Regions from separate parts of the Actinoplanes sp. NPDC026670 genome, predicted to be linked through region 1. Evidence: riboswitches for the same ligand, from Rfam matches in the RefSeq annotation. Region 1 holds a riboswitch; the other holds the start of a gene.
The links. A riboswitch is a leader RNA that binds a small molecule or an ion and turns the genes downstream of it on or off. The one in region 1 is predicted to bind cyclic di-GMP.
Positions count from the first base shown of each region.

Region 2: another riboswitch for cyclic di-GMP. It lies ahead of AB0E94_RS13550 (Calx-beta domain-containing protein); the one in region 1 lies ahead of AB0E94_RS20310 (hypothetical protein).

Region 1 is NZ_JBEZXU010000019.1:54,743-66,488, forward strand. Features, by position in the region: gene AB0E94_RS20305 (S24 family peptidase) at 1-1,280, opposite strand, end outside; gene AB0E94_RS20310 (hypothetical protein) at 1,370-1,810, opposite strand; cyclic di-GMP riboswitch class I at 1,828-1,902, opposite strand; gene AB0E94_RS20315 (ribonuclease domain-containing protein) at 2,130-2,549, opposite strand; gene AB0E94_RS20320 (hypothetical protein) at 3,135-4,808, opposite strand; gene AB0E94_RS20325 (nitrate- and nitrite sensing domain-containing protein) at 5,457-8,045, shown strand; gene AB0E94_RS20330 (roadblock/LC7 domain-containing protein) at 8,042-8,449, shown strand; gene AB0E94_RS20335 (DUF742 domain-containing protein) at 8,493-8,855, shown strand; gene AB0E94_RS20340 (ATP/GTP-binding protein) at 8,836-9,453, shown strand; gene AB0E94_RS20345 (uroporphyrinogen-III synthase) at 9,478-10,623, opposite strand; gene rplM (50S ribosomal protein L13) at 11,253-11,696, shown strand; gene rpsI (30S ribosomal protein S9) at 11,717-11,746, shown strand, end outside.
Region 2 is NZ_JBEZXU010000011.1:85,115-96,860, reverse strand. Features, by position in the region: gene AB0E94_RS13555 (Calx-beta domain-containing protein) at 1-4,164, shown strand, start outside; cyclic di-GMP riboswitch class I at 4,466-4,544, shown strand; gene AB0E94_RS13550 (Calx-beta domain-containing protein) at 4,638-7,913, shown strand; gene AB0E94_RS13545 (ABC transporter ATP-binding protein) at 7,976-9,880, opposite strand; gene AB0E94_RS13540 (ABC transporter ATP-binding protein) at 9,934-11,673, opposite strand; gene AB0E94_RS13535 (TetR/AcrR family transcriptional regulator) at 11,667-11,746, opposite strand, start outside.

The DNA.
Region 1 (11,746 bases):
TCGATCTGTGTGCGGGTCCGCAGGGGGACGTGCCGTAGAGCCATCATCGCGACGATTGCAGCGCCGAGAATCGCGCCGAGTAGCAAGTAGACCGCATATCGGCGGGCTGCCAAAGCGCTGATAATTTCGTAGCCGAACGCGCCGATCTGGCGATCGCGGATCGAAGTTGTGGCGGAGGTACTGGATTTATCGACTGCCAGCGACTCGGCGCTGCCAGCGAGGGTGAGCGCGAGCGGGGCTAGGTTCAGAGATAGTTGTGGGTCGAATGCGCTACCATCGCTGTGCCTTATCTGTGCGGTCAGTGCCAATGTGATCGGACCCATTTCGGCACCGATTGCCTTGCCTGCATCGACTGCGATCTGCTGCAACGACTGAAGGTCCAGTTGGGTCTCGCCCGTGTATCGGTTGGTGGTGAATTGTTTCTGCTGCGACAGTTGAAGAGTTTTATGCCAGCCGCTCTGAGAGGATAAGCGCGCGATGACTTGGATCCGGCCGGGTCTTCCGGTGTAGGCCATATGCAGATTTACTATCTGTGCAAGTCGTCGGAAGACTGGATCGGGAGAGTGCACGGTTGTGCCGTCATATGCGGCGGATTGTGGAACCTCTGCGGAGTACGAGAAGGTCATCGACTCGCCAGCCGTGCCACCGCTGGAAGCGGTCTCGGTGACCGGCTTCATCCAGCCGAGTATGCCAAGGGCGAGTCCTGAAATTCCGGCGATTGCGGCTGTGTAGGCGACTGCGCGAAGGGCGGGATGTAAGCGGCTGACGGCCTTGAAGATGGCCGTGGCCATTGCGAACGATCCGCCTCCGCCAGACATACCCTTCACTCTCTTCTTTCGGTGACCGCGCGGTATGTTCCGGCGATTATTAGGAAGAGCCGTGCCTGCGCCGAAAAACAGGAATCCGATCATGCCCAGACCGGTTGGGCTGAGTATCGGCTGTAGCCAGGTGCCACCCTTCGGTATGTGTAGTACCGCTTTCCCGATAATCTGCGCAGCAGTCGGTTTTGGCGGATCGACTGCGGCGTTATTGTCTCCTTTTAGGACATAGCCCGAGTCGGCATCGCCACCGATGATGCGGTGCAAGACCTCGAACGTGCCATCGGGGCTATGGTATGCGGCGATCTGCCCCGATTCGTAGGAATGAGACTTGATGACGAACACCAGGTCGCCCTGGGAGTAGGTCGGTTGCATGCTTACGCCGCGGGTGATGACGTACGAGACGCGGTGGGTGCTGATGGCCCACGTGCCAATGGCCGCCATCGCGAGGATGGCGGCCATGGCTACACGCTTCGTTTGTCCGATTTTGACCCCCAGGCCAGAGCGGCTCTCATTGAGGATGCCAGCCCATGGCGGAGGTTTGCCCTACATTAGGAGACTGTGATCGCGAGGCTGGTCAGGCCCGCGTAGTAGCTGGCCGCAGCGTGGGTGTTGTCGCTGTTGAGCGCGGTGATGCAGGTGACCGTGGCCGATCCGATGGCGGGGCAGTAGAACTCGTCCGCTGTGGCGGCGCCGTATGCGCCTCCGCCAGGAACGACGGTGATGGTTTTGCCGTTGGCTGCGGCGTCGTTGAAGGTGATCGTTACACCGGTGACCTGGGTGTTCGAAGGCGCGTTAGCGTACGCGTAGGTGATTCCGTTGATCCGTGCGCCGGATACCGTCTGAGTCACGGAGCCGCCGATGAACCGGCTGGAGGTGGCGGTCGAGGTCTCGGTGAGCCCGAGGCCGGCGCCGGCGGTGAAGGCGGTGCTGCCCGCGGCGACGACTCCGGCGACTGCGACGCCGCCCAGCAGCTGGATCATGTTGCGCATATCTGTGTCTCCCCTTGGTCGGTAGCCCAGCCGGCCTCGTGGGCCCTGTGGCTTTGCGTCCCCGGCTTGCGGCGGGTTTGCGTTTATCGGCCGAGCGGGTGCTCGTTGCTTGCGCCAGATTGTTCGGTCGGGGTGGGGCTCGGCTGATGGTTCGGGGAGCGGTTTTTCGTGTGACTTTCAGGGTTTCGCTGCCTGAGAGCCCGGGTGGTGCTAGGCGGTTGCAAGGCGGTTGCGCGGATCGGGTGGGTGTGAATTCGCGGGCGGAAACGGGGCGCGGCGGCCGTCGGGGGACGGTCGCCGCGCGTACCAGAAACGGGGTTTAAAGCTTGTAGAAGGTCACGTAGTGGTCGGGGGTGAAGTAGGCGACTCGGGTGCTGCGGTTGACCACGATGCGGTAGGCGTCCCGGGAAGCGCCGCGGGCGCGGGAATAGACGTCGTATTCGCTGTACGTGGCGGTGGGGAGCTGGCCCTCGCGGTTGTAGAACTGGCCGCCGGTGTAGTTGTAGTTGCCGTAGGGCCAGGAGTACCAGCCGGCCGACGTGGGCCAGCCGAGGGACTGCCAGCCGGTGAAAGCGGTACGCGCGGCCGAACAGCGACTGATCGTGCAGGTGCTGTAGACGGCCGCCTGAGCTGCGTCGGTCGACGTCGGCGACACGACCGCGGGGGCGATGAGGGCGGTCCCGGAGAGGGCCAGGACCAGGGCCAGGCCGGAGAAGAACCGGCCGATGCGGGTGATCATGTTCGGACTCCCGATGTTCGGTGGGGGGATGAACCCGGACATCGAGCATCGTCACTTCTCTGGGTGCTCCGCGGTACCTCCCGATTCCATCATTCCATCGATGTTCGCGGATGTTTTACGGCGGCGAAACTCAGGCGGCAGGGCTCTGGCCAGGAGTTCACGACGATGCAACCGAGGGAGAGAGTGGCGGCAACGTCGATGTGGCGCGGGGCGTGCCACGAAAGTGGCAGCGGATTGCGTCCGGTCGGCTCGAGGTTCGGCAAAGCGGTGACGGGAGCACACGTTGGCGTTGTGCGTGACCTGGTCGTCGCCAGGGCGTGGATGAACGCGCGCGATCGGCTCAACGTGTGCGCCTGCCTCTGCTCCGGCGACGACGGAAGCCCGCGTTCGGGGATTGTGTGCGCTGGTCGACGCTGCCGATGCCAGGTCTGCCTGCATCAGCAAGATCGGGGATGGCGCCGGCGGCTATCAACGCGACGGGGTGGGGAGTGACGACCCGCAGCGAACGGCGGAAGAGGCGGCGGCCGGGACGAGGTACTAGAAAGGCCCGGACGCGTGTGTGCCCGGGCCTTCGAGATTTCTGGGTCAGGCGCCGCCTAGGCCGTTGACCCAGTTGACGTATTCGTCCTCCTTGCGGACCTGCGGGCTGGGCGCGGTGGGCGGCGGCGCGATCGGCGTCGGCTGGGGCAGGGGGGCGCTGATCGGGGTCGGCTCCGGGGTCAGCGGGGCCCGCTGTGTCACCCGTGGGTGTTCGGCGGTGTCGATGCCGGTTCGCGGGACGGGCTGGCTCGTGGTGAAGCCGTTGAACGAGCCGGTGTCGCCGGTCAGGGCCGGCGACGGTGTGGCGGGCTGGGGTTCGGGGGCGGACTTACGCGTACGCCAGCCGCGTCGGAGACCACCGCCGGCCTTGGCGGGCGCCTGCTGCTGTTGCCCGGAGAAACGTGGCTCCGCCGTCGGGCCGTAGGACCCGGGGGGATAAACGGCGGCCGGCGCGACGCCCGGCGGCAGCGTCGCCGGGGGGTGACCGGCGGCCGCCGACTGCGATTGCGCGGCGAAACCGGCTGCCGCCGGCTGGGGCACGGCGAAACCGGCTGCCGCCTGGGGCGCGGCGAAACCAGCGGCCGCCGGTTGTGGCTGCGCGGTGAAACCGGAGGTCGCCGAGGCGCTCAGGTCCTGCAGCGGGTGCGGGCGTTCGGCGACCGCCACCGGGAGGACGCCGGTGTCCGAGGGGCGCAGCTCGTTCTCCGGGCGGCGTGCCGCGGCAGCCGCGGCCTGCGCGATGGCGGACTGCACGGGCGCGTCCCGGCGGGGCAGCGTGGCGCGGCCGGAGGCGGTGGCGGGCGCCGGCTCGGGCTTGGCGTCGGCGGGCTTGTCGGCGACCGGGGTCTCCGGCTCGGGGGTGCGGGCCGGCTCGGGAGAGCTGCGGATGATGGCGGCCAGCACCGAGCCGAGCACTCCGGCGCCGGCTGCGGTCATCGCGCCCCAGTAGGGGTCGAGGTGGAAGCCGCCGCCCGCGGCCGGGCCGGCGATCAGGTACGCCACGGTCAGCAGAGCCGGGCCGGCGAGCCCGCTGAGGGCCACGGTGAGCGTCGGCATCTTCCGGCCGCGGGCGACCCAGCCGACGATCAGGCCGGCGAGCAGTGCGATGACCGGCATGGTGGCGAACTGGGTGCGCTCGACGACCGCGCCGGGGATGAGGTCGCCTTCGAGCACGCCGAGGCGGGCGGCGTCCTGGGTGCGGCCGGGCAGCAGGGACGGCGCCACCGAGATCAGGGCGACGAACCAGACGGCGACGGTCAGGGTGGCGACGCTCCAGCGGGCGACGGCACGGGCCGCGGTCGCGTAGCCGGCGAAGATGCCGGTGGCCGCGCCCAGGCCGGCGCAGATGCCGATGACCAGGACCGGCTGCACGCCGGCGACCTGGGCTGCGCGGGCCGGCTGCATGGTCAGCGGCAGCACCGCGAGGGCGCCGAGACCAGCCGCCAGGCCCATCGCGAGGGCGCCGCCGCCGCTCACCGGGCGCGGTGACCAGCGGGGGCGCAGACCGGTCGCGACCACGGCACCGATTGCGGCGGCGGTCATCGTGATCCAGGCGACCCAGGCCAGTTGCGCTGTCCATTGGTCACGCTGAGTGAGTTCCAAAGTCTGGTCGAGCCGCACCATGCCCAGCCCGTAGGCGATGCCGAGTTGACCGGCCCCGACAACCGCGGCCGCCGTGGTGGTGGCGGCCAGCAGCTTCAGCCAGCTCCGAAATGCCATGGTGGGCACGTTACGGAATGTTCCGCATGATGCGCCAGTCCGGGGTGGCCTTCTTAAGGCAGCCTAAAGTCGCGTACGTCTATGATCGACGTTCATCGATCAAAAATCGGTGACTTACGGTGACTTCCGGGCAACTCCGGAGCGACTTGCCAGATGTTGAGTCCAGAGTGGACACTGTCGCGCACGGACAACGAGTCCGTCCTGTCACGCCAAACCTTGTCAACGTGTTCATCGAGGTCGCGGGACAGAACTCCCACATAGTGGTTGGAATTCTGATGGTGTCCGGTGATCACGACCTCACGGACGGTCGTGCGTGAGGTATTCGCGCACGTCAACACCGGGCGAGTTGACGCCGAGTGAAGTCGCGCGCACTTATCACCTGGACAGCGGAGCCTTTTACAGGAGGATCCAGACTTCCCAAAAGGCCCGGCGTTCTGATGAAATCGCCGCCGTGCCGGAAACGGCGCGGGCCTTGCTGCGGCCATCGGACGGGGCCGGACCGCGGCCCGGAAAGGGCCGCCTCCCGCCGTGGTGCGGAGCGGGGACGACCGTGAAGGAGATGTCGTGAGCACGGGATCCTCGCCCCTGGCTGCGCGACGTGGCCTGCGGAGTCAACGCCGGCCGCGACTTCGGAGCCGGCTCGCCGGCATGCTGGTCCTTCCCCTTCTCGCGGTGGCCGGTGTCTCGTCGATGCGGCTGCTCCAGGTCGGCCAGGAGGCGAGTGACGCCGAGCGGGTCGCGCAACTCGCCGAGCTGGGCACCGACATCTCCAACCTGAGCCGCCTGCTGCACGACGAGCGGATGGCCGCCGTCGAGTTCCTGGCCACGCCGGACGGGCCGGTCACCGGTTTCCGCGAGGCGGTCAAGGCGGTCGACGCGCAGGCGCAGGAGTTCCGTACCGACCGGGCCGCGATCGTGCTGATCCCGGAACGGGTCGAGACCCGCCTCACCGCCATCGAGGTGCAGCTGGACAGCCTGACCGACCTGCGGGCCGCGGTCGGCGGGCGCAGCGGCCCCGGGGTGGTCGACGCGGCCCGGCGTTACGGCGCCGTGCTGGCCGGCCTCAACGGGTACGAGAACCTGCTCAGCCAGATCGCCGAACGCGGCGAGGTCGCCGACGGCCTGCGTACGGTCGCCGCCTTCACCGAGCTGGAGGGCGCCGCCACCGAACAGGCCGCGGTGGCGTACATCGCCCGGGCCACCAACAGCCTCGACGCCGAGCAGCAGCGGACCCTGATCGCGGCGCAGGCCACCCGAGCCTCGGCCGTCGCCGAGCTGCGCGAGGTGGGCACCCGTGACCAGGTCGCCCTGGTCGACTCGGTGCTCGCCGATCCGGCGATCGCCCGCGCCGACGAGTTGAGCGCCCGCCTGACCGGTGACGGAGCGGCCGACCTGGCCGAGGTCTCGGATGCCTTCGGCGACATGATCGTGCTGTTCCGCGGGGTGGAACGGCAGCTCGAGGAACAGGCCGTCACCCTCGCCGAGGACGAGCGGACCTCCACCACCCGCCTGGCCACCGTCGAGTTCATCACGGTGCTGGTGGTCCTGATCGCGACCGTCACGATCGCCGTCTACCTGGGCCGGTCGCTGCTGCTCTCGGTGCGCCGCCTGCGGGAGGGCGCCCTCGCGGTGGCCAGCCGGGACCTGCCCGAGGCGGTCAGCCTGCTCCAGGACGTGGAGAGCCTCGGTGAGGGCGGCGTCGACCGGATCGTGGCGCAGAGCCGGGACCCGATCGATCTCGCCGACCGCGACGAGTTCGGCGAGGTGGCCGAGGCGTTCAACATGGTCCACCGGGAGGCCATCCGGGTCGCCGCCGAGCAGGCCGCCCTGCGGATCAGCCTCTCCACCATGTTCCTCAGCCTGGCCCGGCGCAGTCAGTCGCTGGTCGACCGGATGATCGGCGAGCTCGACCAGATCGAGCGGATGGAGGAGGACCCGAAGCGGCTGGCCCGCCTCTTCGAACTCGACCACCTCGCCACCCGGATGCGCCGAAACGACGAGAACGTGCTGGTGCTGGCGGGCGCCGAGGTCGGCACCCCGCGCCGCGAGGACGCGCTGCTGATCGACGCGCTCCGGGCCGCCCAGTCGGAGATCGAGCTCTACCACCGGATCGAGTTCGGCACCGTCGACACCGACGTGCTGATCACCTCGGCCGCCGTCAACGACGTGGTCCGGCTGATCGCTGAGCTGCTCGACAACGCCACCCGCTTCTCCGCGCCGGACACCGTGGTGATGGCCCAGGCCGGACGCATCGGCGGGCACGCCGTGGTCCGGATCGAGGACCGTGGCCTGGGCATCTCCGCAGAGCAGATGGAACAGCTCAACATCAAGCTCAGCGAGCCGGCCGAGGTGGACGCCTCGGTGTTCCGGCTGATGGGCATCGCGGTGATCGGCCGGCTGGCGTCCCGGCACGGCATCCGGGTCGACCTGCGGGCCGGCCAGGAGGGCGGTGTCGTCGCCGAGGTGGCGCTGCCGGCCGACATCATCGTCATGCCCGGCGCGCCGAGTCCGCTGCCACCGCGGGCGGCCAGCTGGACCCGGCCGGGACCGCCGCCCCAGTTGCCGATCGGGATCCCGCGTAGCCCGGAGGCACGGCCCGTGGTGCGTACCGCTCCACCACCGGCGGCGCCGCCGATGCGGGCGCCGACTTTGGGCGTACCCATGTCCGAATTGGATCTGAACCCGACGCCGAATCGGCCGAAGTTGCCGACGCGGGTTCCGAAATCCGTGGACCCGGTGCCCGCAGCCGAAGCGACACCACCGCCACCACCCCCACCGCCTGCCCCGGCGCCGCCTGCGTCCATTCAGATGGAGATGCAGCACAGCTGGTTCGAGGGCGAGGAGGAGCAGGCCGACGCGCATGGCATGCCGACTGCGGGATATGCCCCACCGCCGACCCCGCTGACCGTTTCCGAACAGCCGGCCCCGAAGCCGCGCCCGACCAACGGGGACGACCGCTGGCGGACCGCGGCCGACGAGGGCTGGCATCGCGCCAGGGCGGCGTCCGACCCCAAGGACGCCGGCACCACCCGATCCGGGCTTCCCAAGCGGATCCCACAGGCCCAGCTCGTCCCCGGCGGGGTGGAGGCCACCCCGCGGGCGCAACAGCGGCGCAGTCCGGATGAGGTCCGCGGGCTACTTTCCGCGTATCACAGAGGAGTGCAACGAGGGCGGACGGACGGCGTTGCCGAGACCGCCGCCGCGGTACCACAGGCTCCTAAGGAGAACGAACAGTGACCAGGCCCCCCACCATGCACGACATGGGCTGGCTGCTCAGCAACTTCGCGGACAGCGTCGCAGGCATCGCGCACGTGATCGCGGTCTCCGCCGACGGGCTGCTGCTGGCCTCGTCCCGGGATCTGCCAGGCGATCGTGCCGACCAGCTCGCCGCCATCACCTCCGGCGTGGTCAGTCTCACGGACGGCGCGTCCCGGATGTTCAACGCAGGCGCGGTGCAACAGACCATCATCGAAATGGACAGCGGCTATCTTTTCCTGATGTCCATCAGCGACGGTTCATCGATGGCAGTCCTGGCGGCGCGCAGCTGCGATGTCGGTCAGGTCGGCTACGAGATGGCCCTGCTGGTGGAGCGCGTCGGCGCGGCCCTGTCGCCAGCGGCGCGCGAGGCCGTCAGCCACTAGTCGCCGGGGTTGATCGCCCTGGCGGAGACGAGGTGACCGCGACATGACACAGCCGCATGATCCCCGGGGCAACCTGGTGCGGCCGTATGCGGTCACGCGCGGCCGGACCGAACCGAGCCGGGACATCCCGATCGAGGCGCTCCTGTTCGCGAGTCCGCCGGCCGTGCAGGAGGCACGGTTCGCCGGACACGACAAGTACCGCATAGCCGTGCTGTGTGAGCCGAAAGCGATTTCGCTGGCCGAGCTCGCGGCGCACACCCGGTTGCCACTGGGGGTGACCCGGGTGCTCGTCGCCGACATGGTCGCCGACGGATTGCTACAGCTGCACAGTGCCGCTCCCAAGACCGGCTTCACGGAGCGGATGGACCTGCTGGGAAGGGTGTTGGGTGGACTTCGCAAGCTCTGAGGAGCGGCCGCGGCCGAATCCCGCCGAGATCACCTCCGCGAAGATCGTGGTCGCGGGTGGTTTCGGCGTGGGTAAGACGACTCTCGTCGGGGCGGTCTCCGAGATCGAGCCACTCACCACCGAAGCGGTGATGACGGTGGCCGGCCAAGGGATCGACGACGCCTCCAAGGTGCCCGAGAAGGGCAGCACCACCGTCGCCATGGACTTCGGCCGGATCACCATGGCCGAGGACCTGATCCTCTACCTGTTCGGCACGCCCGGGCAGACCCGGTTCTGGTTCATGTGGGACGAGCTGATCCGTGGTGCGGTCGGCGCGGCGGTGCTGGTCGACACCCGCCGGCTCACCGATGCGTTCGCGCCCCTCGACTACTTCGAGAACCGGCATCTGCCGTACCTCGTCGCGGTCAACTGCTTCGACGGCGCGCCCCGCTACGAGCCGGAGGAGGTCCGTGAGGCGCTGGCCATCCCGGCCCGGGTGCCGCTCGTCATGTGTGACGCCCGCCACCGGGATTCGGTGAAGTCGGTGCTGATCAGCGTGGTCGAGCACGCGATGGCGACTCTGGTGGCCGAGCACGAGCGGGCCACGCCGGTCGGCTGATCCGTCCGGGCCGGGTCCCGTCCGTCAGGACGGGATCCGGTAACCGCGTTTCACGACGGTCTGGACGACTCCGGGCACGGCCAGACCGGCCCGGAGCCGGGCCACCGCCATCTCGACGGCGTGCTCGTCGGCGCCACGTGGCAGGGCCTGGAGGAGAGCGGCACGGGACAGGACCCGGCCTGGGGAGTTGGCGAGCGCCCGGAGGACCGCCATCGGGGCCGGCGCCAGCGGGTGCAACTCGCCGTCGACCACCGCGGCATGGCCGCGGAGGGTGATCGAGTGTCCGGACACCTGAAGCGTCACGGCCCGTTTCGGCAATTCATCCACGATGGTACGAACCAGCGCGCTCAGCCGGGCCCGGCCGGGAGTGGCCACCGGTATGCCGTGGCGGCGCAGGGGCGCCGAGGTGACCGGTCCCACACACGCGGCCATCACGTCGTCGCGGAAGGCCTCCAGCAGAGTGTCCGTCCCCGGTCCGGCCGCACGCAGGACGGCCTGCACGGCGGCGGCTGAGGTGAACGTCACGGCGTCGACCAGGCGCCCCATGATCAGATCGGTCAGCCGGTGCAGCGGCGCCGGATCGGTCGGCGGTGCCCAGCGGTAGACCGGCAGCTCGATGACCCGGGCGCCGGCCGACTCCAGGGCCTCGGTGTACTCCGGCTGGCTCTCCCCGTGCAGTTGCATGGCGACGGTCAGGCCGGCCACGCCGCGGGCGGTCAGGTGCTCGACGACCTCCTCGTAGCCCTCACCCTCGGGGGACCACTGGTCGTGCAGCCCGGCCGCGCGGACCGCGGCCCGCGCCTTGGGCCCGCGGGCCACCAGGTAGGCCCGGGTGAGGATGGCGCGCAACGGCTCGCCGAGACCCCAGTTCTCCGCCGCCTCCAGCCAGCCGCGCATGCCGATACCGGTGTTGACCAGCACGATGTCGGGCGGGGTGTCGAGACAGGCACGGGTGGCGGCGCGTAGCTCGGCGTCGTCGGAGATCGGGACGATCCGCAGGGCCGGGGCCAGCACCACCCGGGCGCCGCGCGCCTCCAGGAGGGTGGCCAGCTCGTCCTTGCGACGGTCGGCAGTGACACCGATGGTGTAACCGGACAACGCGGCAGCCGGCTCCGCCAGGGCGGCCGCCGTCAGAACCGCCCGTCGGGCGCCCGGGGTCCGGTCGGTCATCCGATCCCCGGGTCGAGAAGTCGCGGCGTGGCCGAACGGTCCACCGAAGGGCACGCTCGAAGCCCGCCGTCCTCAGCGTAGACCCGCTCCCACGTCACGCTTGCGTTCCTCGCCATGCCTCCGTCCGGGGCACGCCGCGACTCCTCTTCACCGAACCGGCGAGCCGGCTCGGTGAACACCGCCAGGTCCGTCCTCAACCCTGACGGCGGTCTCTCCATGGTGCGCCACGAGGCGCGGCATCGGCCAATGCCGGGCCGCGTCGTTGTGAGCTCCGCACCGATGGCCATGCACCGAAGCGTGCCGGGGTGGAATTTCCTACGAGCGTCCCATTTGTTTCGAGCCTGCTAAGTCGGACCGATGTGCCGCGTGCGACCCGCTGTGAGGTCGCACGCCGCGCGGAGTATGCTGGGCTCGTTTGGAGTTCATCGGGCTGAGGGTTTGCAACCAGAACCTTCGCCGGATGTTTTATGCCCTGAACACTGCCTGTTTTGACCACGCGCCGCGCAGCCGGGTATCGTTGCCTGCTGTTGTGCGACTGATGCGAGTGGTCCCTCTGCGGGGTTGCTTGACGCATCTGCTCGATGCGGCCAGCGCGCACCCTCAGACCGACGACGAGACAAGGTAATTCTGTGCGTACGTACAGCCCGAAGCCGGGTGAAATCGAGCGTCAGTGGCACATTATCGACGCTTCTGACGTCGTTCTGGGTCGCCTGGCCACCCACACCGCGAACCTCCTGCGTGGCAAGCACAAGCCGACGTTCGCGCCGCACGTCGACACCGGCGACTTCGTAGTGATCATCAACGCCGGCAAGGTCGCCCTGACCGGCAACAAGCGGCAGACCAAGGTCGCCTACCGCCACTCCGGCTACCCGGGTGGTCTGAAGCAGGTCGGCTACGAGGAGCTGCTCACCAAGCGCCCCGAGAAGGCGATCGAGCTGGCCGTCAAGGGCATGCTCCCGCACAACAAGCTCGCGCGGCAGATCATCAAGAAGCTGAAGGTCTACCCGGGCGCTGAGCACCCGCACGCCGCTCAGCAGCCCCAGCCGTTCGAAATCAAGCAGATCGCGCAGTGAGCGCGGGAGAAGGCAGCAGCATGTCCGACATCATCGAGCCCGAGGTCGTC
Region 2 (11,746 bases), on a different contig from region 1:
GAGGGCCGCAGTCTCTACGTGCAGATCACCGATCCCGGCGGCGCCACCATCGACCAGACCTACGCGGGCGCTGAGATCTCCGATCCGGCGATCTGGGTGCACGCCGAAACGCCGATCGTCGAGGGTGGCCCCGGCACCCGTGACCAGTTCGTCGAGGTCCACCTGAGCGCCCCGATGGACGCACCGGTCGACGTCGACTACTCGCTGCTCGCGGACACCGCCGTCGCGGGTGTGGACTTCGACGCCGTATCCGGCCACCTGACGTTCGCGCCGGGCGACACGGTGAAGCAGATCCGGGTGCCGATCCGTGGCAACGACGCCCCGTCGAGCAGCAACAAGTCCTTCAAGGTCCGGCTGAGCAACGTGACGCACGCGGGTGGCGCCTCCGTTCACAACGAGGGTGAGTTCCCGGTCTGGATCGTCGAGGACGACAACCCGGCGACCGTCGACATCGTCTCGGTCAGCACGGCGACGCGCCCAGAGGGCGACAGCGTCGCCACGGTGCCGGTCACCGTCCAGCTCAGCGGCCCGGTTTCGCTGGACACCAAGCTGCTCGTGGGCTGGGCCGGCGGCACGGCGGTATCGGAGGGCGCCGGGGTCGGCGAGTCCGACTACAGCGTGCCTGCGGAGGTGACGGTCGCCGCCGGCCAGAGCACCGCGACGATCAACGTGACGGTCAACGGCGACTCCGTCTTCGAGAAGGACGAGGTCGTCGAGCTCCTCGTCGAGCCGGCGCCGAACGACGCGCTGATCGCCCATTCGGAGAACACCGGCGGGGTCACGCTGGTCAACGACGACGCGGCGCCGCGGGTCACCTTCGACGGGTTCGAGCAGTCCGAGGGCGCCGGCGGCGTCGGCGTCTGGTTCACCGTCACCGGCGACGCCCAGGACCCGATGCCGTGGACGGCCGTCGTCGAAGGTGGGTCCGACGGGCCCGGCGACCCGGCCGAGGCCACCGACTTCACCCGCGACAAGCTCACCCTCGCCGGGATCCTCGCCCCCGGCGGCGACCAGATCGACGTCGGCGACCTGGACTTCACCATGGACAGCGCCGACGAGTACGACGAGACGATCAAGGTCGCGGTCGACGTCCCAGGGCTCGGCACCACCACCGGCCAGGGCAAGATCCTCGACTGGCATACCCAGCTGCCACCCAAGGTGGTCGCGTCCGGGCCGGTGGCGGTCACCGAGGGCGGCACCGCCTCGGTGCCGGTCAACCTCGACTTCGCCGCGGTGCCGGGCAACACCGCCACCTCCACCGAGAAGCTGGTCACCGTCGACTACCACACCGCTGGTGGTACGGCCACCGCCGGCGCCGACTTCACCAGCACGTCGGGCACGCTCGTCTTCACGCCACCGGCCACGAAACAGACCATCGACGTGCCGGCCCTCGCCGACACGGACGTCGAGAACGACGAGACCCTGACGGTGAACCTGGCCAACCCGTCGAACGCGGAGATCGGCGGCGCTCCGGCCGTCGTCACGATCAGGGGCGCCGCCGCGGCCGCCTTCCACGTGACACCCGACGTGACCGTGACCGAGGGTGACGTCACCGCCGCCGAGTTCACCGTGACGCTGGACGGGCCTGCGGCCGGACCCGTCGACTTCACGGTCGGCGTCACCGACGGCACCGCCCGGTACGACGCGGCCGGTCCGGGCGGCAGGGACTACGGAACACCCATGCCGACCCTGACCATCCCGCAGGGCCAGACGTCCGCGACCCTCCGGGTCCCGATCGTCGACGACGAGGTCTTCGAGCGCCGGGAGGTTGCGACGGTCCAGGTCGGCCTGGCCCCGGGTGAGACCGATGCGGCGGGTACGACCCAGCACAGCACCCTGACCGTCGTCGACGACGAGACGATCCCGGCGCTCGCCCTGCTCCCGGCGAAGGCCACCGAGGGCAGTGCCGTCGACGTGACCGCGATCCCGTCCGGAGTGGCCCAGGACCCGATCGGCTACCTGCTCAGCTTCAACGGCGACACCGCACCCGGCGCCGACTCGGCCGAGGTGGACGACTACGCGTACAGCAGCGTCGCCGTTGATCTGCCGGCCGGAAGCACCGGGCCGGTCCTGCTCCGGTCGGTCCCGCTGGCGCCGGACACGATCGACGAGGGCACCGAGTCGTTCACGGTGACCGCCACGAACCAGACGTTCCCCGAGCAGGTGCCGGTCTCCGCCACCATGGGCATCCTGGACGACCCGGCCGACCTGCCGCCGTCGGCCACCGTGTTCCCGGCGAACGTCAGCGAGAGCGCCGGCTTCGCCGAGGTGCTGGTCCTGCTGGAGTACCTGGGCGCGAACGGCGCCGACCGGACCGAACAGCCGGTCACCCTCAACTACTCGGTGATGCCCGGCACCGCCGGCAGCGCCGACTTCGGCAACCCGATCAGCCCCAACCCGCTGGTCTTCACACCGGGCCAGAACTTCGCCACCATCCGGGTGCCGATCGTCAACGACCAGCGCATCGAGAACAACGAGAGCTTCCAGGTGCGGCTGACCGGGATCCTCCCGTGGGGCGGCGGGATCACCGGAGCCACCAGCGACGTCACCATCGCCGACGACGACCAGAACCTGCCGCGCCCGACCTTCACGGTCACCGGCGACATCACCGCCCGTGAGGACGGCGGGCCGGCCACCGCGACCGTCACGCTCAGCCAGGCGGCCCAGGGCGACGTGGACCTCACCGTCGAGACGGTGCCGGGCACGGCCACCCCGTCCGGGGCCGGCGACGGCGGAACCGACTTCACCCCGCCACCGGCCACCCTGCGGATCCCCGAGGGCAGCCTGACCGGGACGATCAGCATCCCGATCGGGCAGGACACCGTGTACGAGGGCGACGAGAACGCCCGGATCTCGGTCGCCCTGGCCCCGGGGGAGGCGGACGCCACCGGTACGGCCCAGCAGGGCACCCTCACCATCACCGACGACGAGGCCAAGCCCACCCTCACCCTGGACCCGACCGCCGCCACCGTGGCCGAGGGCGACACCGTCGAACTCTCCGGAACCGTGAAGGGAGTTGCACAGCGTGACTTCGAGTTCGACGCGGGGGCCGCGGCGGGCGCGGCGGCGACCGGGGACACCGCCGGCGACGACGACTTCGAGCTGACCCAGGCCAAGGTGACCGTGCCCGGCGGCACCGCGAGCGGATCCAAGGTCCGGGTCGGCGCGGTCCGCTTCGAGAACGACAGCATCGACGAGGACACCGAGACGGCGACGGTCTCGATCGGTGGCGCCACCCGTACCTTCAAGATCACTGACGACCCGGCCGACGTCGCGCCGTCCGTCTCGATCGACGACGTGTCGGTGTCGGAGGGCGACGGCACCGCCGAACTGACCGTCGAGCTCACCTTCACCGGCGGGACCACGGCCACCTCGCGGACCATCACGATCCCCTGGTCGACCGCCGACGGCACCGCCGACGCCGGCAAGGACTACACCAAATCCAGCGGTACGGCCCGGTTCGCACCGTCCACCACGACGGCCACCGTCACGGTGCCGATCCTCCAGGACACCCAGGACGAGACCGACCAGAGCTTCACGGTGAAGCTGGGCTCGGCGTCCCCGGCCGACGTCAAGGTCGCCACCGGCACCGCCACGGTCACCGTCCAGGACGACGACAAGCCGAAGGCGCCGACCCTGACACCGCCGGCCGGCACCACGAACGGCTCGGGCCGGATCACCATCTCCGGTACCGCCGGCGCCGGGGCGAAGGTCGAGCTGCTCAGCGCGCCGGGTGTCTCCGGCGGCACGTTCAAGGTGGTCAGCACCGTTCAGGCCGACGACGACGGCGCCTACACCTTCAAACCCAACCTCACCCAGGGCTGCCGGATGCAGACCCGCTCCGGCGGCCTCACTTCGCCGGTGCGCACCATCCAGCTCCGCCAGGACCCGGAGCTGACCGGGGTGTCGAGCGCCAAGGGCTCGGTCACCCTCACCGTCACCGGCAACCCGGACGAGCCCGGCCAGAAGGTCACCATCCAGGAGCAGGTGCGCGGCGGCTGGGACGAGGTGGACGACGGCAAGCTGAACGCGAGCGGCAAGTTCACCACCACGCTCAAGAATCTCAAGGCCGGCAACCACGTGTACCGGGCGGTGATCTCGGCGACGCCGGCCCTCGGCATCACCGCCGGGACCTCACCGGCCCGGCCGGTCAAAGTGAAATAGCAGGTGGTGGCGAAGGGCGGTCCGACCGGACCGCCCTTCCTTCGTTTCCGGGGCCGGAACGGTTCCGGGCGAGTAAGGTTCGCCGCTGGTCAGGGTGCCGTCGCGGGCCGGTCAGAGCCACGCGACCAGGCAGTTTCCCGGCTATGTGAAGGACTTTCTACCGAAAAACCCGTTCCGCCGCGAACGGTCCGATACGCCGGTTAGATTGCAGTTGGCGCCGCCTCACGCGGATCATCGCATCCCGTGTTTGCGCTGCTGAGAGCCGGTTTTCAGCCGGCACCCCGAACCGCCCTAGGTGCGGTACCCGAACAGGCAAACCCGTCGCGAGACGGGGACGCAAAGCCAGGGGCCTCCCCGCTGGAGGTAGCCCAGCCGCCGAAGGAGACAGGAAGAGAATGCGTCATCGACCCATCCAAACGGCGCCGCGAGAGCGGGTGCCGTTCACGCTCTGGGGACGGAAGCGGATCCGGACAGTGCTGGCGACGATTGCCGCCTCGGCCGCTGGTCTGATCCCGGTGGTCCTGGTCAGCTCCCCAGCCCACGCGAGCGTCGACTACCTCACCATCAGCGATGCCGGCGCCTGGGAAGGCTCCAAGGTCACCTTCACCCTGACCTACACCGGCACCGCCGCGGCCACCTTCCCGACCATCGCCACCGGCAGCTTGAGCTCCGCGTCCGGTGCGGCGACCCCGGTTCTGAACACCAACGACTACGACTCGGACCCGAGCCGGACGTCGATCACGTTCCCGGGAACCGCCGCGGGTGGCACGAACACGGCGACCATCACCGTGGACACCCTTCTCGACAACGACACGGCGGACGAGACGTTCGCGCTGATCGTGACGGATGCGCTGAGCAACACCAAGTCGGCCACCGGCACGATCTGGGCGGCCGCGTCGTACCCGACCTTCGCGCTCAGCCCGACGACCTCTACGGTGGCCGAGACGGCTACCAAGAACGCCTCGGGCACCGTCACCCAGAAGTCGGTCACCATCACCGCGACTCTGACACAACCGCTGGCGCACCCGGTCACCCTTCCGGTCAAGACGGTCGACGGCACCAGCGTGACCGTGCTGGAGCGGGCCACGTCGAGTGGTGGTGAGCTGCGCGACTACACGGCGCTGCCGTCCACCGCGACGATCACGATCCCGGAGTACACCTACACCGGCAGCATCACGGTCGATCTCTACGACGACGTGGTCGACGAGACCGACACGGACGGGCAGGCCTTTACCGTCGAGGACGCGGGTTCGTCGTCGCTGGCGATCCGGCCGACCAACGCCGGCGCCGGCGTGTCCACCATCACGATCACCGACGACGATGCGGCTCCGACGATCAACATCGGTGACGCGCCGGCGGCGGACGAGGGCAGTTACCTCAACTTCCCGCTCACCCTGTCCCACCCGTCTGATGCGGCGGTCGGTGCCGACTACGCGACTGCTGACGGCACGACCCGTGACGACTCCGTCGCCGCGACAAGTGCCGGATCCGACTACACCTCGGCCGGGCCGGCGCAGATCCTGATTCCCGCCTACGGCAAGAGCCGGTTGATTCCGATCGCGGCTCTGAACGACAACGCATTCGAGGGCGCGGAAAACGTCCGGGTGCTCATCACCAACCCATCGGGCACGACGCTGGGCACCAAGACCACAGGCGTCGGCATCATCAACGACACCGACTCCGGCCCGGCCATCACGCTGAGCACTCTGGCCGACCCGGCCAACGACACGGCTGTCAACACCGGCTATTCCTTCAAGGAAGGCGACAAGGACGAGGCGGTCCGCTACATCGCGGTTACGCTGCCGAACGGCACCGGTCCGTGGCAGGTGCCGATCAAGATCGACTATGCCTTCAAAGACGGCACCGCCACCAACGGTGTCGATTACAAGGGCACCGCCGGCAGCTTCACGGTCCCGGTCGGCGCGACCGCCGCGAGCTGGACGGGCTACAAGATCCCGGTGACCGTCGTCGGTGACACCACCAAGGAGCTCACCGAGGACTTCCAGGTTGTGCTCACCAGCTCGACGAAGACGATCACCGAGGGCAACACGACCATCAGTCTCACCGAGACCAACGAGACTGACGCGATCCCGACCTGGACCACCGGGGATGTCTCGGTCGTCGAGGGCAACACCGGCGTCACCACGGTCAAGGTTCCGGTCACACTCAGCGCGGTCGCCGCGTCCGACGTGACGTTCACCGCCGGCTTCACCACGCCTGGCAGCGCGACCGAGACCGGCGTGAACTCCGGCGACGAGGTCGGTAACAACGACTACGACCTGCCCGCCACCCGCACCGTCACGATCAAGGCGGGCGAGAAGGTCGGGTACCTCGAGATCCCGATCAACGCGGACACGGTCTACGAGCGGGATGAGGCGCTCAGCGTCGACTTCACCACGGCCAGCACCGCGGTCAGCAGCGCCACCTCGGCCGACGTGCTGCACAGCGCCCGGGTGACGATCACCAACGACGACGCCAAGCCGACGGTCACGCTGAACCAGATCTCCGGCACCGAGGGCGGTTCGCTGCGGGTCACCGGCACCCTGTCCGGGCTCTCGCAGTACCCGTACACGCTCGGCCTCGCGGTCGCCGGTGTCGGGGACAACCCGGCCACCCCGGCCACCGACTTCGAGCTGCCGTCCGGCTTCGCCACCACCGCGATCAGCATCGCCCGCGGTGCGACGGCGCTGCCCAACAGCGGCGTCTTCGGTGACATCTACCTGTCGCCGGACGACGTGGACGAGCCGGTCGAGGCCTTCACCGTGGCGGTGAAGGAGACCTCGCCGTCGCTCCAGGGCTTCACCGATGTCACCGGCACCTACCGGATCAACGACGATCCGGCCGACCTGCCGCCGGCGGCCTCGATCCGTGACGAGTCGATCGGTGAGTGGGAGGGCTCGGTCGACGTCCACGTCGACTTCGCCTTCGACGAGAACACCAAGAGCACCACGCAGACCGTCAACATCCCCTGGTGGACCGTCGACGGCAGCGCCAAGGCCGGCGAGGACTACAAGGCCACCAAGGGCACCCTGACCCTCAAGCCGGGCGACCTGACCGCCACGGTCAACGTCGAGGTTCTCAACGACAAGCTCAAGGAAGACAACGAGAACTTCTGGGTCAAGCTGGGCACCGCCACCCCGACCGGCGCCGCGGTCACCAAGGGCACCGGTGAGGTCACCATCAAGTCGGAGGACAAGGCCGACCCGGTCACCCCGACGCTGAGCGCGACAGGTCCGTCGAAGGGTGTCGGCCTGGCGAAGTTCGTCGGCACCGCCGCTCCGAACACGACTGTCGAGCTGTGGGGCGCCGCGCTCCCGGAGACCGACCCGAAGGCGTTCAAGTACCTCAGCGAGACGACCGCCGACGATGACGGTTACTTCGAGCTGGCGCCGAAGTCCCTCAACTCCGGCTGGGCGTTCGTCGCCCGGTCGCAGGAGATCAACTCGGCGGTCAAGACCGTCAAGGTGACGCAGCTGCCGTCCTTCTCGGCGAGTTCCTCGAAGAAGGGCAAGCTGAGCGTCTCGGTGGCGGGCAACCCGCGGATGGCCGACCAGGCCGTCTCGGTGCAGCGCTACACCGGCGGCAAGTGGGTGACCATCGGCAAGGGCACCACCACCGCCAGCGGCTGGAAGAGCACCATCAGCGTCAAGACGAAGTCCAAGGTCACGCTGCGGGCCTGGGTCGCCGGTGACGCGAGCATGGGTATCAACGGTGGGTACTCGGCTCAGAAGAAGGTCACCATCAAGTAAGTCCTGGTGATACGAGACGGGGGCGGCCGAGAGGCCGCCCCCGTTCCGTTGTCTGCGCCGGGTCAGTCGACCTCGGCGACGGCCTGGGCGAACTGTGCGGAATAGAGCCTGGCGTACGCCCCACCCGCCGCGATCAGCGAGTCGTGGGTGCCCTGCTCGACGATCGACCCGTTCTCCATCACCAGGATCACGTCGGCGTCGCGGATCGTGGAGAGCCGGTGCGCGATGACGAAGCTGGTCCGCCCGCTGCGCAGGGTGGCCATGGCCCGCTGGATCAGCACCTCGGTACGCGTGTCGACCGAGCTGGTCGCCTCGTCGAGGATGAGGATGCTGGGTTCGGCGAGGAACGCCCGGGCGATGGTGACCAGCTGCTTCTGCCCGGCGCTGACGTTAGACCCCTCCTCGTCGATCTTCGTGTCGTAGCCCTCGGGGAGCATCCGCACGAACCCGTCGACGTGAGCCGCCTCGGCCGCCGCGTGCACCGCCGCGACATCGGGGGAGTCCGCGCCGTACCCGATGTTGTCGGCGATGCTGCCGCCGAACAGCCAGGTGTCCTGCAACACCATGCCGATCTGCTCGCGCAGCTGCTCGCGAGGCATGGTGGCGATGTCCACCCCGTCGAGCGTGATCCGCCCGCCCGTCACGTCGTAGAACCGCATCAGCAGGTTGACCAGGGTGGTCTTGCCGGCGCCGGTGGGCCCGACGATGGCCACGGTCTGTCCCGGCTCGACGCTCAGGTTGAGGTTCTCGATCAGCGGCTTGTCCGGCAGGTACCGGAACGAAACGTCCTCGAACGCGATCCGCCCCTGCACAGCGGGCCTCTCTTTGAACGACGGGTCCGGGGACTGCTCGGGCGCGTCGAGCAGGGCGAACACCCGCTCGGCCGACGCCACCCCGGACTGCACCAGGTTCGCCATGCTGGCCACCTGGGTGAGCGGCTGGCTGAACTGGCGGGAGTACTGGATGAACGCCTGCACCTCGCCGAGACTCAGCGAGCCGGACGCCACCCGCAGGCCGCCGACCACCGCGACCAGCACATAGTTGACGTTGCCGATGAACATCATGGCCGGCTGGATCAGCCCGGAGACGAACTGGGCGCGGAAGCTCGACGCGTACAGCTTCTCGTTGTGCTCCTGGAACGTCGCCGCCGCCTCGCCCTGCCGGCCGAAGACCTTGACCAGGGTGTGCCCGGTGAACATCTCCTCGATGTGGCCGTTGAGCTGCCCGGTGGTCTTCCACTGGGCGACGAACTGCGGCTGCGACCGCTTGCCGATCACGGTGGTCAGCCAGATCGACACCGGAACCGTCACCAGCGCGATCAGCGCCAGCAGCGGGGAGATCCAGAACATCATCCCGAGCACCCCGACGATCATCAGCAGTGCCGTCACGAGCTGGGCGAACGTCTGCTGGAGGGTCTGCGCGATGTTGTCGGTGTCGTTGGTGGCGCGGCTCAGCACCTCACCGCGCGGCTGCTGGTCGAAGTAGGACAGCGGGAGCCGCCCCAGTTTCTCCTCCACCTGCTGCCGCAGGTCGTAGACGGCGGCCTGCACGGCGCGGGTGGTGAGCCGGCCCTGCAGCACGCCGAAGACCCAGGCGAACACGTAGACGATCGCCACCCAGCCGAGGACCTGACCCAGCCGGTCGAAGTCGATGCCCTGGCCGGGGACGAAGTCGACGCCGGAGAGCAGGTCGGCCTGGGTGTTCTGGCCGTCGGCGCGCAGGTACTCGATGACCTGGTCCTTGGTGGCGCCGGGTGGGAAGCCGGGCATCCGGCCGATCACCCCGCCGAAGATCACGTCGGTGGCGTGGCCGAGAAGGTACGGCCCGAGCACCGACAGGAACACACCGAGCGCACCGAAGGCCAGCGCGCCCCCGACGAACACCCGCTGTGGCTTGAGCAGCGCCAGCAGGCGCTTGGTGGAGCCCTTGAAGTCCTGGAGTTTCTCCGGCGGCCCACCGGCCATCATCATGCGGGCGGCGGGCGGCCCACCCGGAACGGGCCCACGACGTTGAGGCTGACTCATCGGGTGCTCGCCTCCTCGACCGTGAGCTGGGACAGGACGATCTCGCGGTATGTCGGGCTGGTCTCCATCAGTTCCTCGTGAGTGCCGGTGCCGACCACCTTGCCGTCGTCGAGCACGATGATCCGGTCGGCGTCGCGGATCGTGCTGACCCGCTGGGCCACGATCACCACCGTGGCGTCCGCGATGTGCTCGGTCAGGGCCGCCCGCAGCGCCGCGTCGGTGGCGTAGTCGAGAGCCGAGAACGAGTCGTCGAACAGGTAGATCTCCGGCCGGTGCACGAGCGTGCGGGCGATCGCCAGCCGCTGCCGCTGACCACCTGACACATTGGTGCCGCCCTGCGCGATCGGCGCGTCCAGCCGCCCCTCCATCGACTCGACGAACGGGCGGGCCTGAGCGATCTCCAGCGCCTCCCAGAGCTGTTCGTCGGTGGCGTCCGGGTTGCCGTAGCGCAGGTTGGACGCGATCGTGCCGGTGAACAGGTAGGGCCGCTGCGGGACCAGGCCGATCAGCCCGGACAGCAGCGCCGGGTCGATCTCCCGGACGTCCACCCCGTCGACCAGGACCTGGCCCTCGGTGGCGTCGAACAGCCGGGGGACCAGGTTGAGCAGGGTGGTCTTGCCACTGCCGGTGCTGCCGATGATCGCCGTCACCTCGTTCGGGCGCGCGGTCAGGCGTACCCCCGAAAGCACGCCTGCCTCAGCCCCCGGATAGCGGAAACCGACGTCGCGGAGCTCGAGCTCGCCGTGTCGCGACAGCGTCGTGACCGGCGCCGCCGGCGCCGCGACGCTGGACTCGGTGCCCAGCACCTCCTCGATCCGCTCGGCGCAGACCTCGGCGCGCGGCACCATCATGAACATGAAGGTCGCCATCATGATCGACATGAGGATCTGCATCAGGTAGCTGATGAACGCGGTCAGCTCGCCGACCTGCATGGCGTTGGTGTCGATCCGGTGGCCGCCGAACCAGAGCACCGCGACGCTGGAGATGTTCACGATCAGCATCACGGTCGGGAACATCAGCGCCATGATCTTGCCGACCCGCAGCGACACGTCGGTCAGCTCGTCGTTGGCGACGCCGTAGCGGGCCCGCTCGTGGTCGTCGCGGACGAACGCCCGGATCACCCGGATGCCGGTGATCTGCTCGCGCATCACCTGGTTGACCCGGTCCAGCCGCTCCTGCATGGACCGGAACAGCGGCCGCATCTTCGCGATGATCAGGGCGATCACGGTGACCAGGATCGGCACGATGACCAGCAGCAGCGAGGAGAGCGGCACGTCCTCCCGCATGGCCAGCACGATGCCGCCGACGCACATGATCGGCGCCGACACCATCAGCGTGAAGGTGAGCAGGACCAGCATCTGGATCTGCTGGACGTCGTTGGTGGTCCGGGTGATCAGTGAGGGCGCGCCGAACTGGCCGACCTCGCGGGCCGAGAAGCCCTGCACCCGGGTGAAGATGGAGGCGCGCAGGTCACGGCCGACGGCCATGGCGGTCCGGGCTCCGAAATACACCGCCACGCCCTGCGCGACGATCTGGAGCAGGGTGATGCCGAGCATGCCGGCGCCGACCCGCAGGACGTAGTCGGTGTCGCCTTTGACCACGCCGTTGTCGATGATGTCCGCGTTGAGCGCGGGCAGGTAGAGCGTCGCGATCGTCTGCAGGAACTGGAAGAGCACCACCAGGGTGATCTCCGTCCGGTACGGCCGCAGATGCACTTTCAATAGTTTGATCAGCACGCCTGTTCCGTCTCTCTGATGTGAATGCCGTCCAGCAGCAGCGAGGCCAGGTCCGCTCCGCTGAACGAGTCGG